Linked DNA regions of Bradyrhizobium diazoefficiens. The protein of the gene in region 1 interacts with the protein of each later gene in a pairwise test. Links are inferred from orthologs where the notes say so. Each region holds a gene or a part of one and is shown on either strand. Other genes may lie near its edges. The genes, in order: leuS and ligA.

Region 1 (8,638 bases):
GTGTCGCGACAGCTCGCGAGGAAGGCGTCGGCCTCGCCGGGTGCGATGCCGGCCTTCTGCGGCTCCTCGCCGGTGTTGATCTGAACGAAGAGTTGCGGGTGCTTGTTCTGGGATTCGATTTCTTTGGCTAACGCCTGGCAAATGCTCGGACGGTCGACCGAATGGATGGCATCGAACAGCGCCACCGCCTCTTTAGCCTTGTTGGATTGCAGCGGCCCGATCAGATGCAGCGCGATATCCGGGTAAGCAGCCGTTAACTCAGGCCACTTGCCTTTGGCCTCCTGCACGCGATTCTCGCCGAACACGCGCTGTCCGGCCCCGATTACCGGGATAATTGCTGCCGCCGCAAACGTCTTGGATACCGCGATCAGCGTCACGGAGGCGCGATCGCGCCGTGCATCCTTGCAGGCGCGCACGATTTCCGCCTCGACGGCGGCGAGCCCGTTTGGTGAATGGCCGGTTACCGGCGCGGCGTTGGCTTCTGTCATCACATCGATCGGCTTGCAGGAGCAACAGAGGTAATTCTAATTTTACCCAGTTCAAGAAAGGGTTTTTGAACCCTTCGCTTTACCTTGCCCCATGGGGTGGGTAGCGCAGATGGCAAACGTCAGTTTCAACCGCAAACGAGCAAAACTCAAGCAGGTCCTGGGGATCAGGGCGCGGCTTGCGTTGCTCGCGGTGATTCTTGTCGCGCCCTTGATGCTCGAACGCATCCGTTCGCTCGAAGACACCCGCACCAAACAGATTGCACAGGCCACCACCGAGTTCACCACCGTCGCGAGGCATAGCGCCGATGCACAGCGCGAGGTGATCTCGTCGGTCGAGACCATCCTGAAATCGGAAGCCTTCATCCGCGCCTCTGCCGGCGGCGTCAGCAAGAGCTGCGACGTGCTGCGCGCGAGCCTGCCGACGAGCCTGCCCTGGATCCGCACGCTGCTGATCGCCGGCCAGGACGGCCGCATCCAGTGCGCGACCAACAACATGTATGTCGGCCTCGACCTCTCTGACCGACCTTACTTCCAACAGGCGCAGGAGACCGGCCGCTTCGTGCTGTCCGACTTCATCCTGTCGCGGCCCGTGCAGTCGCCGACCGTGATGGCGGTCTATCCCGTCTCCGCGTTCAGCGGCGTCGCCGACGCCGTCGTGATGGCAACCGTCAACCTCGACTGGATGTCGAAGGTGATGAACAATCTGGGCGGCCGCGCCGGCATCACGGCGGTGCTGGTCGACAGCGCCGGCACCGTGCTGGCCGCACCCGCCGATCAGCACAGCGCGGTCGGACGTCCGCTCGACAACATGCCGCTGATGTCGGCGATCGCCGACATGGCCTTGCGCTCGGACCAGGACGAAGGCTCCCTGTCCTTCCTCGCCGCCGACGGATCGCGGCGCGCGGTCAGCTTCATCCGCATCGCCGGTACCAACGCGCGCCTGATCGCCAGCATCGACGAAGACAAGGTGTCCGCCGCGGTGAGCCGCGATATCCGCACTGCCTATCTCCAGCTGGCTTTCGTCGTCATGTTCGTGCTGCTGGGCGCGCTGATCGCCGCCGAAAAACTCGTGATCAAGCCGATCGAGATGCTCGCGGACATGGCCAAGCGCCTCGGCGAGGGCGATTTGTCGGCCCGCGCGGCGCGCAACCGGCTGCCGTCCGAATTCGTGCCGCTGGCGCGCGCGTTCAACGCGATGGCCGCCCAGCTCAGCCAGCGCGAGCGCGAGCTGATCGCGAGCAATGACCGGCTGACCGTGATGGCCTCGATCGACATGCTGTCGGGGCTCGCCAACCGCCGCGGCTTCCAGAGCCGGCTCGACTTCGAATGGATGCGCGCCCAGCAATATGGCAGCGAGCTCGCGCTGCTGATGATCGACGTCGACCATTTCAAGCTCTTCAACGACACCTACGGCCATCTCGAAGGCGATTCCTGCCTGACCCGGCTCGGCGAATCGCTGTCCGGCATCGCCGCCGACACCATGGGCTTTGCGGCGCGCTATGGCGGCGAGGAATTCTGCCTGCTGCTGCCCAACACCGACGTGATGCGCGCCGTCGGGATCGGCGAGCAGGTGCGCGCCGCCGTGCTCAAGCTCTGCCTGCCGCACATCACCTCCGCTCACATGATCGTCACTGTCTCGATCGGCGTCGCCGCAACTCGGCCGAACGAGAGCCTGCGCCCGGGCGACCTGATCGAAGCCGCCGACGCTGCGCTCTACGCGGCGAAACACCGCGGCCGCAACACTGTCGTGGAACACGGCATCGTGCGCATCGAAGATGGCGCGGGCGAGATCGCGATGGCGGGCTAGACCGCAGCGATGTCGCGATCGAGCTCGCTCTCGGCGACCACGCGGTTGCGGCCGCTTCGCTTCGCAAGGTAGAGCGCCCGATCGCAGCGTTCGACGAGATCGTTCATGGCCTCTCCCGGCTGAAACTGCGCCGCTCCGACTGAGACCGTGATGGACGGAAGAATCTCGCCGGTCGACCGACGGGTGATCTGGCACTCGGCGATGGAGCGGCGGATGCGCTCGGCGATGACCGTTGCTGCGGCGAGATCGGCACCAGGCAGCACGGCGATCAGCTCCTCGCCGCCGTAGCGGGCCGGCAGATCGACCTCGCGAAGCTTGTCGCGCAGCACCTGCGCCATCAGGCGCAACACCTGGTCGCCGACGCCATGGCCGAAGCTGTCGTTGAATCTCTTGAAGTGATCGATGTCCAGCATCAGAAGGCTGAGCGGCTCGCCCTGCTCCATGGCGGCGATCTGCGTCTTGCGGAAGAACTCGTCGAGCGCGCGGCGATTGGGCAGGCCGGTCAGCGTATCGGTCCTGGCGCGTTCCTCCGATTTGCTCAAGGTTTCCCGTATCGACTCGAGCTCCTGCGTCTTCTCGGCGAAGCCGGCTTCGAGCTTCGCGGCGCGGCTGGCCGCCTTGGCAAGCTCGTTCATCAATCGCTGAACGAGCACCTTCGGATCGGAGCCGGACTGGCCCTGATCGGCGACATCATGGATCGCCCGTATCTGGGCATGATTGTCGGCAATGGCGGTTGCCAGGAAGACTTGGGCGGTGTCCATGACCGCGTGCAGCTGCTGGGAGACAAGGGCCGCCGCCGAGCCATCAGGCGCAGCCACATAGGTCGAAAACAGGTCCCGATTGATGGTCGCATCGAACTTGCGCTTGTTGCCGATCAGGATATCGATGGCCCGCTGCAAATCGCTTGGAACCCCCATCGAATAGACGAACCAGACGTTGAAATTGTCCGGTGTCGCGGGCACGCGCTGGGCTGCCATGCCCTGTAAGGCCTTTTGCGCGACCGATGCTGCGTAGTCGTAATCGAGCTCGTCGAAGGGGCTGTCGATCATCGTGAGAGGTCCCGGTCTCAGGCTTGGCTAGCTTGGCAGCCCCCACCTTAACCGCTCCTTGAGATCAGGCCTCCTCCGTAGTGAACCGGAGCCTTGATGCGCGCAGGATGGGATCCTATCGATTTTCGGCAACCCATTGACCCCTTGAGGACTTCTATGGCCTAGTCCGGCCTCTTTCGACGGCCCGAACTCACGAAACGCAACGATTGCATGACCTCCGAACGCTACAACGCCCGCGACGCCGAACCGCGTTGGCAACGCCAATGGGACGAACAGGCGATCTTCGTCTCCAAGAACGACGATTCGCGGCCGAAATATTATGTGCTGGAGATGTTCCCCTACCCATCCGGGCGCATCCATATCGGCCATGTCCGCAATTACACGCTCGGCGACGTGCTCGCCCGCTTCATGCGCGCCAAGGGCTTCAACGTGCTGCATCCGATGGGCTGGGACGCCTTCGGCCTGCCGGCCGAGAACGCCGCCATCGAGCGCAAGGTCGCGCCGAAAGCCTGGACCTACGACAACATCGCGGCGATGAAGAAGCAGCTCCGCTCGATCGGGCTGTCGCTGGACTGGTCACGCGAATTCGCGACCTGCGACCCCAGCTATTACAAGCATCAGCAGAAGATGTTCCTGGACATGCTCGGCGCAGGCCTCGCCGAGCGCGAGAAGCGCAAGCTGAACTGGGACCCTGTCGACATGACCGTGCTCGCCAATGAGCAGGTGATCGACGGTCGCGGCTGGCGCTCGGGCGCCGTTGTCGAGCAGCGCGAAATGAGCCAGTGGGTCTTCAAGATCACGAAGTACGCGCAGGAGCTGCTGGACGCGCTGGATACGCTCGACCGCTGGCCGGACAAGGTCCGGCTGATGCAGCGCAACTGGATCGGCCGCTCCGAGGGCCTGTTGGTCCGCTTCGCGCTGGATCCGGCGACCACGCCGGCCGGCGAAAGCGAGCTGAAGATTTTCACGACGCGGCCCGACACGCTGTTCGGCGCGAAATTCATGGCGATCTCGTCGGATCATCCGCTGGCGCAAGCAGCCGCCGCGAAGAATCCGAAGCTCGCGCAGTTCATCGCCGACATCAAGAAGATCGGCACCGCGCAGGAGATCATCGACACCGCCGAGAAGCAGGGTTTTGACACCGGCATCCGCGCGGTTCATCCGTTCGATCCCTCCTGGAAGCTGCCGGTCTATGTCGCTAATTTCGTGCTGATGGAATACGGCACCGGCGCGATCTTCGGCTGCCCCGCGCACGACCAGCGCGACCTCGATTTCGTCAACAAGTACAGCCTTGGCGTCACTCCGGTGGTTTGCCCCGAGGGCCAAGACCCCAAGACGTTCGTCATCACCGACACCGCCTATGACGGTGACGGCCGCATGATCAATTCCCGCTTCCTCGACGGCATGACCATCGGTCAGGCCAAGGAAGAAGTGGCGAAGCGTCTCGAAAGTGAACTGCGTGGCAATGCGCCGGTCGCCGAACGCCAGGTCAATTTCCGTCTGCGCGATTGGGGCATTTCGCGCCAGCGGTATTGGGGCTGCCCGATTCCGGTGATTCATTGCCCCAAGTGCGACGTGGTACCGGTGCCGGATGCCGACCTGCCGGTGGTGCTGCCGGAAGATGTGAGCTTCGACAGACCGGGCAACGCGCTCGACCATCACCCGACCTGGAAGCACGTCAACTGCCCGAAATGCGGCGGCAAGGCGCAGCGCGAAACCGACACCATGGACACGTTCGTGGATTCGTCCTGGTACTTCGCGCGCTTCACCGATCCCTGGAACGAGAACGCGCCGACGACGCCCGCGGTCGCCAACCGGATGCTGCCGGTCGACCAGTATATCGGCGGCGTCGAGCACGCGATCCTGCATCTGCTCTACAGCCGCTTCTTCACCCGCGCGATGAAGGCGACCGGGCACATCGCACTGGACGAGCCGTTTGCCGGCATGTTCACGCAAGGCATGGTGGTGCACGAGACCTACCAGAAGGCCGACGGCACCTGGGTGCAGCCGGCCGAGGTCAAGATCGAGGTCGGCGGCAACGGCCGCCGCGCGACGCTGCTCAGCACAGGCGAGGACATCCAGATCGGCGCGATCGAGAAGATGTCGAAGTCGAAGAAGAACACGGTCGACCCCGACGACATCATCGCGACCTATGGCGCCGACGTCGCCCGCTGGTTCATGCTGTCGGACTCGCCGCCCGACCGCGACGTGATCTGGAGCGACGAACGCGTCCAGGGCGCCTCCCGCTTCGTGCAGCGGCTATGGCGGCTGGTGAACGATGCCGAAGAACTCTGCAAGGAACTTGGCAAGAGTGCTCCCGCGGCCCGGCCGGCCTCGTTCGGTCCGGATGCCACCGCCTTGCGCAAGGCCGCCCACGGCGCACTCGACAAGGTCACGACCGGCGTCGAGCGGCTGCACTTCAACGTCTGCCTCGCCCATATCCGTGAATTCACGAATACATTTTCGGAGCTGATTCAGCGCTCCGGTCAGCCGTCCCCCGATTTGGCTTGGGCGATCCGGGAGGCCAGCCAGATCCTGGTCCAGCTGTTCTCCCCGATGATGCCGCACCTGGCCGAGGAGTGCTGGCAGGTTCTCGGCCAGCCCGGGCTGGTTTCCGAGGCCCATTGGCCGCAAATCGAACGCGATTTGCTGGTTGAAGACAGCGTGACCCTGGTGGTTCAGGTCAACGGCAAGAAGCGGGGTGAGGTCACGGTTGCAACAGCGGCCCAGAATCCGGAAATCGAGGCTGCCGCTTTGGCTCTCGATGCTGTAAAACTGGCCCTGGACGGCAAGCCCGTCCGCAAGGTGATCATCGTCCCCAAGAGGATCGTGAATGTTGTCGGCTAGGATCCGTATCGCAGCCCGCTTGCTGGCAGTGGCCGCATTGGCGGCGCTGACGGCCGGCTGCTTCCAGCCGATGTATGCCGAGCATACCGACGGCACCCCCGGCTTGCGTGAAAAGCTGATGGGGGTCGACCTTCCGCCGATCGCCAAGGCGAACGCCTCGCGCGAGGCCCGGGTTGGCGTGGAAGTCCGCAATGCGCTGGCCTTCAAACTGTACGGCACAGCCACCGGCATGCCACCAACCCACCGCCTGGAAATCCGCTTCAATACCAGCAAGTCGTCGCTGATCGTCGATCCCAACACCGGCCTGCCGAGCAGTGAAAACTACGGTATCGATTGCCAGTACAATCTGATCGAGGTCGTGAGCGGCAAGTCGGTCATGACCGGCACCACGTTCTCGCGCGTATCCTACGACATGCCGGGCTCCTATCAGCGCTTCTCCCGCAACCGCGCGATACGTGACGCCGAGGATCGTGCGGCCAACGAGATTGCCGAGAACATCTCGACCCGGCTCGCCGCATTCTTCACCGCCGGCACGTAGTTCATTTCCCGCTTGAGGCCCAATGGTCGCGCTGCGCGGAAAAGAGATCGATGCCTTCCTCGCGCGCCCCGACCCAGGCCGTTCGATCATCCTGCTCTATGGTCCCGATGCCGGCCTCGTGCGCGAGCGCGTTGACGCGCTGATTGCGTCCGCCGTCGACGACCCCAACGATCCCTTTTCGCTGGTGAAACTCGACGGCGACGAGCTCTCCGCCGAGCCGTCGCGCCTGGTCGACGAAGCCATGACCGTGCCGCTGTTCGGCAGCCGCCGCGCCATTCGCATCCGCGCCGGCTCGCGCAGCTTTGCCAGCGGCATCGACACGCTGGCCGAGATGTCGGTGAAGGATTGCCGCATCGTGATCGAGGCCGGCGAGCTCCGCCCCGAATCGCCGCTACGCAAAGCCTGCGAGCGCGCCAAGACGGCTGTGGCGATTGGCTGCTATCCCGACACCGAGCGCGATCTTGCCAAGCTGATGGAAGACGAGCTGCGCACCGCGAACCTGCGCATCGCGCAGGACGCCCGCGCCGCGCTGATGTCGTTCCTCGGCGGCGATCGCCAAGCTTCGCGCAACGAGCTGCGCAAGCTCACGCTCTACGCCCATGGCAAAGGTGAGATCACACTCGATGACGTGATGTCGGTCGTTGCCGATGCGTCCGAACTGAAGCTCGACCCGATCGTCGACGGCGCCTTCGCCGGCCGGCCCGACATCGTCGAGACCGAATTCGCAAAGGCCATGATCGCCGGCACCTACCCCGGCGTGATCATCTCAACCGCGCAGCGCCAGGCCGCCTGGCTGCACAAATCCGCGCTCGCCATCGCCGACGGCACGCCGGCGTCCACCGTGCTCGATGGCGGATTTCCGCGGCTGCATTTTTCGCGAAAGCCCGCGGTCGAAACCGCGCTCCGCAATTTTAGCGTGGCACGGCTTGCCGCCATCATCGAGCAGCTTGCGACCGCCGCACTCGACACCCGCAGGCAATCCACCCTCGCCGCCGCCATCGCCCAGCGCACGCTGATGGCGATCGCCGCGAATGCGAAGCGGCGGGGGTGAGGTGGTGGTCTCTCCGCGCGTCATTGCGAGCGCAGCGAAGCAACGACGATTTGGTCGGTATGCGCACCACATAACCAGCCGTCGTCCCGGCGAAGGCCGGGACCCATAACCACAGGGAGAAGTTTGGCGAAGACCCGTGGTCCGGTACTGCGACCTTCCGCAATCGATAAATCACGCGGTATGGGTCCCGGCCTTCGCCGGGACGACACCGAAGGTGGCTTAAAGCACGCCCTTCGCCAGCCGCTTCATCACCTCGTCGAGCTGATCGAGGTTGCGGTAGTTGATCTGGACCGAGCCGCCGGGATCGCGGTGGCTGACCGTAACCTTCAGTCCGAGCGCATCGCTAACGCGCTTTTCGAGATCGATCGTGTCGGGGTCCTTTTCCTTACCCCCGGTGGCGCGCGCCTTTTGCGGCTTGCGCTCCGGCACGCCCTCTTCATGCGCGAGCGCCTCAGTCTGACGGACGTTGAGGCCCTCCTCGACGATACGCTTGGCGGCGGCAAGCGGATCGGGCACGCCGATCAGCGCGCGGGCGTGACCGGCGGTCAGCTCGCCGGTCGCGATGAAGGCCTGCACCTCGGCCGGCAGCTTCGTCAGCCGCATCATGTTCGCAACGTGGCTGCGGCTCTTGCCGACGACTTTTGCGATGTCGTCCTGGCTGCGTTTGAACTCGTTGGCGAGTGCGTGATAGCCCTGCGCCTCTTCCATCGGGTTGAGGTCTTCGCGCTGCACGTTCTCGACGATCGCGAATTCCAGCGCATCGCTGTCGCTGATGTCGACCGGCACGATCGGCACTTCGTGCAGGCCTGCCATTTGCGAGGCGCGCCAACGCCGCTCGCCGGCAATGATCTCGAAGCG
Region 2 (8,377 bases), 2.0 Mb from region 1 along the record:
GAGGGCCTGTTCCTCATGAACGAAAAGAAGGACATGAAGGCGGCGAACAAGAAGTTCGAAGAGGTCGACCGCCAGCATCCCTATTCCGATTGGGCGCGCAAATCGCTGCTGATGTCGGCCTACGCGTCCTACCAGGGCGGTGACTATGACGGTTGCATCGGCGCTGCGACCCGCTACGTCACCCTGCATCCCGGCAGCCCGGACGCCGCCTACGCGCAATATCTGATCGCCGCCTCGCACTACGACCAGATCCCGGATGTCAGCCGCGACCAGGCCCGGACCGAGAAGGCGATCGCCTCGCTGGAAGAGGTGGTGCGCAAATATCCGACGTCCGAATATGCGACCTCCGCCAAGGCCAAGATCGAGGGCGCGCGCGACCAACTCGCCGGCAAGGAAATGAACGTCGGCCGCTACTACATGCAGAAGAAAGACTATACGGCCGCGATCAACCGCTACAAGGCCGTGGTCACACAGTACCAGACCACGCGCCACGTCGAGGAGGCGCTGTATCGGCTCACCGAGGCCTATACGGCGATCGGCATCGTCGGCGAGGCCCAGACGGCGGCGGCCGTGCTCGGGCACAATTTTCCTGACAGCCGCTGGTACAAGGACGCCTATAATCTTGTAAAATCCGGCGGTCTCGAACCGAGCGAGAATCAGGGGTCCTGGATGAGCAGGGCCTTCAAGAAGATAGGCCTCTAGGTCTCGGCTAGGAAATCTGGTTCCATGCTGGCGCGTCTGTCGATCCGCGACATCGTCCTGATCGAACGGCTCGATATCGAATTCGCCACCGGACTTGCGGTTTTGACCGGCGAGACCGGTGCGGGCAAATCCATCCTGCTCGATGCCTTTGCGTTGGCGCTCGGCGGCCGCGGCGACGCCGGCCTCGTGCGCCATGGTGCGGAGCAGGGCCAGGTCACGGCCGTCTTCGATATCCCCAAAAATCACCCCGCGGCGAAAATCCTCGCCGAGAATGGCCTGGACGATACCGGGGAGATGATTCTTCGTCGTGTGCAACTCGCCGACGGCCGCACCCGCGCCTTCATCAACGACCAGTCGATCAGCGTGCAGACGCTGAAGGCGGTCGGCGCGGCGCTGGTCGAGATCCACGGCCAGCATGACGAGCGCGCGCTGGTCGATGCCGCCACCCATCGCCGGCTGCTCGATGCCTTCGCCGGGCTCGAGAAGGACGTCACAGCCGTCGAAGCGCTCTGGGACGCACGCCGCACCGCGAATACCGAGTTGGACGATCATCGCGCCGGCAAGGAGCGTGCCGCGCGCGAGGCGGATTATTTGCGCCATGCCTCCGACGAGTTGAAGCAGCTTGCGCCAAAGGACGGTGAAGAAACCTCGCTCGCCTCCCGCCGCACCACCATGATGCAGGGCGAGAAGATCGCCTCCGATTTGCGCGAGGCGCAGGAAGTCGTCGGAGGCCACCATTCGCCGGTTGCGGCGCTGTCGGCCGCCGTGCGCCGGCTGGAACGTCGCGGCGTCAATTCGCCAACGCTGGTCGAGCCCGCGGTGAAGGCGATCGATATCGCCATCAACGCACTGGAGGAGGCCGACCAGCATCTCCAGGCCGCGCTCGCCGCAACCGATTTCGACCCGGCCGAGCTCGAGCGCATCGAGGAACGGCTGTTCGCGCTGCGCGCCGCTTCGCGTAAATATTCGACGCCGGTTGATGGCCTCGCCGCGCTCGCCGCCAAATACGCCGCCGACGTGGTGCTGATCGATGCCGGCGCCTCGCGGCTGAAGAAGCTGGAGCAGGCCGCGATCGAGGCCGATGCCCGCTATGCGACTGCTGCGAAAAAGCTCTCGGCGGCGCGGCAGAAATCGGCCGAGAAGCTCAACAGGGCGGTCAATGCCGAACTCGCACCGCTCAAGCTCGAGCGTGCAAAGTTCATGACCCAGGTGGCGACCGACGAGGCCGCGCCGGGCCCGCAAGGCTTCGACCGGGTCGAGTTCTGGGTGCAGACCAATCCGGGCACCAGGGCCGGTCCGATGATGAAGGTCGCCTCCGGCGGCGAGCTCTCCCGCTTCCTTCTGGCGCTGAAAGTCGTGCTGTCCGACCGCGGCTCGGCGCCGACGCTCGTGTTCGACGAGATCGACACAGGCGTAGGCGGCGCCGTCGCCGATGCCATCGGCGCGCGACTGGCGCGGTTGGCCGGCAAGGTGCAGGTGATGGCCGTGACTCATGCCCCGCAGGTCGCCGCCCGCGCCGACCAGCATCTCCTGATCTCCAAGGATGCGCTGGACAAGGGCAAGCGCGTCGCCACCCGCGTCAACGCACTTGCCGCCGACCACCGCCGCGAAGAAATCGCCCGCATGCTCGCCGGCGCCGAGATCACGGCCGAGGCAAGGGCGGCCGCGGACCGGCTGCTTAAGGCGGCGACGGCTTAGGCTGCGCCTCCCGGACGCAGCGCGTTGCGCTGCATCCGGGGCAACAAGATCTCAACGTGCCTTTACCCCTGCGCCCGCTCCGTCGTATCCAAGCACCATGGCAAGAGCAGCAAAATCCAAACCGCTTCGCGACGTCGCCGACCTCACCAAGGCGCAGGCCAAGGTCGAGCACATGCGGCTCACGCTCGAACTCGAAGAGCACGACAAGCGCTACTATCAGGACGACGCACCCACCGTCACCGACGCCGAATATGATGCATTGCGTCATCGTCTCAACGCGATCGAAAAACGCTTTCTGGAATTCGTCAGCGCGGACTCGCCGTCACAGAAGATCGGCGCGGCGCCATCCGGGCGCTTCAAGAAGGTCCGGCATTCCGTTCCCATGCTGTCGCTGGACAACGCCTTTGCCGAAGAGGACGTGCGCGACTTCGTCGGCCGCATCGTGCGCTTCTTGAAGCTCGATGACGACAAGGTCAATTTCTCCGCCGAGCCGAAGATCGACGGCCTCTCGATGTCGCTGCGCTATGAGGGCGGCGAGCTCGTCACTGCTGCGACGCGCGGCGACGGTGCGGTGGGCGAGGACGTCACCGCCAATATCCGTACGCTCGAAGACGTGCCCGAGAGGCTGAAGGGCCGCAACGTCCCCGACATCTGCGAGGTGCGCGGCGAGGTCTACATGACTAAGAAGGCCTTCCTCGCGCTCAACGAGCGACAGAAGGCGGCCGGCGATACCGTCTTCGCCAATCCGCGCAACTCCGCCGCGGGCTCCTTGCGGCAGAAGGATCCGACCGTCACCGCCTCGCGTCCGCTCGGCTTCTTCGCCTATGCCTGGGGCGAAATGAGCGCGATGCCGGAAGAGACGCAGAGCGGCATGATCCACTGGTTCGAGCGCTGCGGCTTCAAGACCAATCCGCTGACGAAACTGTGTCACTCCGTCGAGGAGCTGATCGCGTTCCATCAGAGCATCGAGGAAGCGCGCGCCGAACTCGACTACGACATCGATGGCGTCGTCTACAAGATCGATCGCATCGACTGGCAGGAGCGGCTCGGCTTCGTCTCCCGCACGCCGCGCTGGGCCATCGCGCACAAGTTTCCGGCCGAGCGCGCCATGACGGTGCTCCGCGACATCGAGATCCAGGTCGGCCGCACCGGCTCGTTCACGCCGGTCGGCAAGCTCGAGCCGGTCGGTGTCGGCGGAGTGATCGTGCAGAACGTCACGCTGCACAACGAGGATTACATCAAAGGCATCGGCAACAAGGGTGAGGTGCTGCGCGAGGGGCGCGACATCCGGATCGGCGACACGGTGGTGATCCAGCGCGCCGGCGACGTGATCCCGCAGGTCGTGGATATCGTCCTCGACAAGCGGCCGACGAGCGCCAAGGCGTTTCACTTCCCCAAGACGTGCCCGTGTCCGCTGCACACCGACGTCGTGCGCGGGGAGACGGCCGCCGGCGAAGAGGAAGCGCGTGCCCGCTGCACCGGCGAGTTCGCCTGCCCCTACCAGAAGATCGAACACCTCAAGCTGTTCGTGTCGCGGCGCGCCTTCGACATCGATGGTCTCGGCGAGAAGCAGCTCCAGTATTTCTTCGACAAGGGGTGGGTGAAAGAGCCTGCCGACATCTTCACGCTGGAGAAGCGCAACGCAAAGCTCAAGCTCGAGGAAATCGAGGGCTACGGCGAAACCTCGGTGCGCAATCTGTTCGGCGCGATCGAGAGCCGGCGCAGAATCGCGCTGGAGCGTTTTATCTATGCGCTCGGCATGCGCCATGTCGGCGAGACCACGGCCCTGGCACTGGCGCGCGGCTATGGTTCCTGGGACGCCTTCCACGATGCCTGCCTCAAGGTCGCCAAGGGCGACGAGGAGGCGATGGCTGAGATGGACGCGCTCGACCAGATCGGCGACACCGTGATCAAGAGCATCGCCGATTATTTCGGCGAGGACCACAACCGCGGCATTGTCGAGCGGCTGACCAAGGAGGTCGAGATCGTCGACGCCGAGAAGCCGAAGAGCAACTCGGCCGTCGCCGGCAAGACGGTCGTGTTTACGGGCTCGCTGGAGAAGATGACGAGGGACGAGGCCAAGGCCACGGCAGAAAGGCTCGGCGCAAAAGTGTCCGGCTCGGTGTCCAAGAAGACCGATATCGTCGTCGCCGGTCCAGGTGCGGGTTCGAAGCTCACAGAAGCCAACAAGCACGGCGTCAAGGTGCTGACTGAGGATGAGTGGCTGACGCTGATCGGAGAGTGAGCTCTCTCCCCGTCATTGCGAGGAGCTCTTGCGACGAAGCAATCCAGATTGCCGCCGCGGAAAGATTCTGGATTGCTTCGCTGCGCTCGCAATGACGAGGAGAGGGCGTGCCGTCCCTCAGATCATCCCCGCCTCGTCCTCCTCGGCCTGCCCGATCAGCGTCTCGCTCACCACCAATTCGCGGCGAGGGACGACGAAGATCATCGTACAGGCGCAGAGCAGCGAGACGGCGAGGACGGCCGAGGTCAGCGGCAGCGTCGTTGCGGAGTGGCCGCCGAGATAGGCGCCGAATTGCGACATCAGGGCGCCGATCCCCTGTTGCAGAAAGCCCATCGCACCTGACGCAGTGCCGGCGGCTTCGGGACGGATGCTGATGGCGCCGGCTGCGGAATTCGCCATCACGAAGGCGTTGCCGACCATCACGATCATCTGCGTGCCGAACAGCCAGGCGGGAGCCTCGTTCCAGCCGCTGAAACTCCACAGCAGGTTCAACAGGCTGCCGCAGAGTTGCAGGCCGAGCCCGAACCAGATCAGTTTCTCCAGCGAGTGTCGCGGCGCGAAGCGCACGCAGAGCAGATTGCCGACCAGATACGCGAATCCCGTCGTGGCGAACCACGCGCCGTATTCGGCGCTGGTCCGGCCCATCTGGGTCACCACGATGTAGGGGCCGCCGCCGGCGAAGGTGAAGATGATCTGCGACGCCAGCACCTGGCACATCACGTAGCCGATGAAGGCGCGGCTCTTGATCAGGGTGCCGACGTCGCCGCGAAAACCGCTGCCGGCCACACGGTCGCGACGCGTCTCGGGCAACGCGATCGCGATGCCGATGGCGACCGCGAGCGCGCCGACCGTGACGGCGTAGAAGATCGCCCGCCAGCCGAACGCGGTCTCGATCAGGCCGCCGGTGAGCGGCGAAACCATTTGTCCGATCATCAGGGCGGCGACCACAAGGCTGATCATGGAGGCGACCCGGTCGCGCGCGTAGATGTCGCGGATGATGGCGCGGCTTACCACCATGCCGGAGGCGCCACCGAGCGCCTGGAAGAAGCGCGCGGCAATCAATTGCGGCAGGGTTTCGGCGAAAATGCAGGCGACGCTCGCCGCGACCATCAGGGCGAGGCCTCCGAGTAGCACCGGGCGTCGGCCGAATCTGTCCGACAGCGGCCCCATGATCAGCTGCGACAGTGCGATGCCGACCATGTAGAGCGACACCGTCATCTGCGCGATCGAGATGTCGCGCCCGAATGTCGTGGCCAGTACCGGCAGCGCCGGAACCAGGATGTAGAGCGAGATCGGCGCGATCCCGGTCATGACGACCAGCAGCAGCAGCACCACGCGCGAGGTCGCGAGGTTCTTTGTCGCCATTCCCGGCGGCTTGCTGATCATGCCGTGCATGCTGGACACTAGCCGCTTCGCGATTGCTGCGAATATGGCCGTTTCGTCATGCGGCTATGCGCAATACTCGCGCCGCATAATTGGTGTCAGCACCCGCGAAAGCGGGTGATCCAGTATTCCAGAGGGTTGTGATTGACCGAGAAGCCGCAGCGTACTGGATTCCCCGCTTTCGCGGGGAATGACAGCCGAGATTGCGAGCAGCCTTGCACAAATCGCGTAGCGGCATGCGCGGCGCTACGTCAGCTCCGCCGTGGCCTGATCGAGCCAGGCCTTCGTCGCTTCGTCCAGAGCCGGCCCCACCTCGGCGCGAACGCGCGCGTGGTAAGCGTTGAGCCAGGCGAGCTCGTCGCGGTTCAGCATCGCCGTATCGATGAGCCGGCGGTCGATCGGCGCCAAGGTCAGCGTCTCGAACGCGTTCATCGATTTCTCGGCGCCCTTGATGTCGGCGGCGACCACCAGCTCGAGGTTCTCGATGCGGATCCCGAAGGCGTCGGTCTTGTAATAGCCGGGCTCATTGGAGAGGATCATGCCGCGCTTCAGCGGCGTGGTGCCGAGCTTCGAGATCCGCGCCGGCCCTTCGTGGACCGAGAGATAACTGCCGACGCCGTGGCCGGTGCCGTGCTCGAAATCGACGCCGGCGGCCCAGAGATATTGCCGTGCCAGGGTGTCGAGCTGCGCGCCGGTGGTACCGTCGGGAAACACCGCGCGCGCGATTGCGATATGACCGCGCAGCACGCGGGTGAAGCGGTCGCGCATCTCGGGCGTCGGCTCGCCCACCGCCATGGTGCGGGTGATGTCGGTGGTGCCGTCTTCATATTGCGCGCCGGAATCGATCAGCAGCAAATCGCCGCGCGCGATCCGCCGGTTGCTCTTGCGGGTGACACGGTAATGCACGATGGCCCCGTTCGGCCCGGTGCCGGAGATGGTCGGAAACGACACGTCCTTCAGCGCGCCGGTGTCGCGGCGGAACGTCTCCAGCGCCTCCACGGCGTCGATCTCGGTGAGCTTGCCGCTTTCCGCCTCGCGGTCGATGAAGGCGAGGAAGCGCGCGAGTGCGATTGCGTCACGGCGGTGTGCCGTCTGCGTGCCCTTGATCTCGGTCGCGTTCTTCACCGCCTTCAGCAGCGCAATCGGATCGCTGCCGCGCACCGGCTTGCCGCCGCCGCCTGCGATCAACCGGCTTAGGGCGTCGGCCGCCGTGGCGTTGTCGAGCGCGATCGCCGCACCGCTCTTGGCGAGCGCCATCAGCGTCGGCGCCAGTGCATCCGGCTCGCGCACGTCGGCCGATTGCTCGAGATGGTCGCGCGTCAGGTTGGAGAGCTTGCGGTTGTCGATGAACACGGTCGGTCGGCCGTCCCTGGGCACCAGCGCGTAAGACAGCGGCAGCGGTGTGTGTGCGACGTCGGCCCCGCGGATGTTGAAGGTCCAGGCGACGGCATGACTGTCCGACAGCACCAGCGCGTCGGCGCCGAGCTTGTCGATTTCGCTCTTGATCTGCGTCACCTTGTCGGCCTCGGCGACGCCGGCATATTGCAGGCCGTGGATCGCGATGGGGGCGATCGGCGGCTGCGGCCGGTCCTGCCAGATGGCGTCGACCGGATTGCTGTCGACCGCCACCAGTTCGGCACCGGCCTTGGCGCAGGCCGCGGAGAGGCGCTCGGCTGCCGCAAAAGTGTGCAGCCATGGATCAAATCCTAGGCGATCACCGGATTTGAGGTGCGCCGAGACCCAGCTCTCCGGTGGCGGATCGATCAGCGATTCCACCGCCCACGCCTTGCCGTCGACCTGCTTGGCCGCCTGGATCGTGTAGCGGCCATCGACGAAGACGGCGGCCTCCTGGGTCAGCACCACCGCGAGTCCCGCCGAGCCGGTAAAGCCGGTCAGCCAGGCGAGCCGCTCTTCGGAGGGCGCCACATATTCATTCTGCTGCTGGTCGGCGCGCGGAATGACGAAGCCGGTCAGCCTGCGGCGGGCGAGTTCTTCACGAAGTGCTGCGAGGCGCGCCGTCAATGCGACGCCGGCCTCGGGCTCCTCGAATGTCTGGAAGTGCGCTTCGAACATGGCTCAGTTTAGGATCATGGCGATCAGTCCGCAATCTAGACGCATTTGGGGTCGCATCTGGCATGGACTGTGCTTGAAATAGTTCCATTCGAATTGAGTGGAGTAAAGGATGCGGCTGTTGCGCTTCGTCCACAAAACAGGGAAATTCGAGCAAGTGGTTCATCTCAACGGCGAGGGGACACACGATGCCAGCGTTCACGTTTGAGAAGATCTCGCCGCCGGTGCGCCGCGCACCCGCAGCCACGCCCCCGAAGAAGCCGCGCGGTCTCATCAGCC

The links.
Region 2: the proteins of leuS (region 1) and ligA interact in binary tests that used the Escherichia coli proteins (3 or more experiments, as listed by UniProt). The link is inferred for Bradyrhizobium diazoefficiens from one-to-one orthologs.

The regions. Positions count from the first base shown.
Region 1 is NZ_JAENXS010000001.1:2,240,002-2,248,639, reverse strand. The notes cover bases 3,204-6,391. They hold leuS (leucine--tRNA ligase), read left to right. Parts: upstream 3,204-3,554; coding sequence 3,555-6,191; downstream 6,192-6,391. Other genes in these bases: JJE66_RS10545 (LPS assembly lipoprotein LptE), read left to right, coding at 6,178-6,391; JJE66_RS10555 (GGDEF domain-containing protein), read right to left, coding at 3,204-3,272. In the rest of the region: JJE66_RS10565 (YggS family pyridoxal phosphate-dependent enzyme), read right to left, coding at 1-488; JJE66_RS10560 (diguanylate cyclase domain-containing protein), read left to right, coding at 598-2,295; more of JJE66_RS10555, read right to left, coding at 2,292-3,203; more of JJE66_RS10545, read left to right, coding at 6,392-6,729; holA (DNA polymerase III subunit delta), read left to right, coding at 6,752-7,780; JJE66_RS10535 (ParB/RepB/Spo0J family partition protein), read right to left, coding at 8,000-8,638.
Region 2 is NZ_JAENXS010000001.1:244,962-253,338, reverse strand. What follows is about bases 2,145-5,071. They hold ligA (NAD-dependent DNA ligase LigA), read left to right. Parts: upstream 2,145-2,497; coding sequence 2,498-4,645; downstream 4,646-5,071. Other genes in these bases: JJE66_RS01150 (multidrug effflux MFS transporter), read right to left, coding at 4,763-5,071; recN (DNA repair protein RecN), read left to right, coding at 2,145-2,400. Also shown: JJE66_RS01165 (outer membrane protein assembly factor BamD), read left to right, coding at 1-702; more of recN, read left to right, coding at 727-2,144; more of JJE66_RS01150, read right to left, coding at 5,072-6,040; JJE66_RS01145 (aminopeptidase P family protein), read right to left, coding at 6,275-8,101. UniProt on the Escherichia coli protein: DNA ligase that catalyzes the formation of phosphodiester linkages between 5'-phosphoryl and 3'-hydroxyl groups in double-stranded DNA using NAD as a coenzyme and as the energy source for the reaction.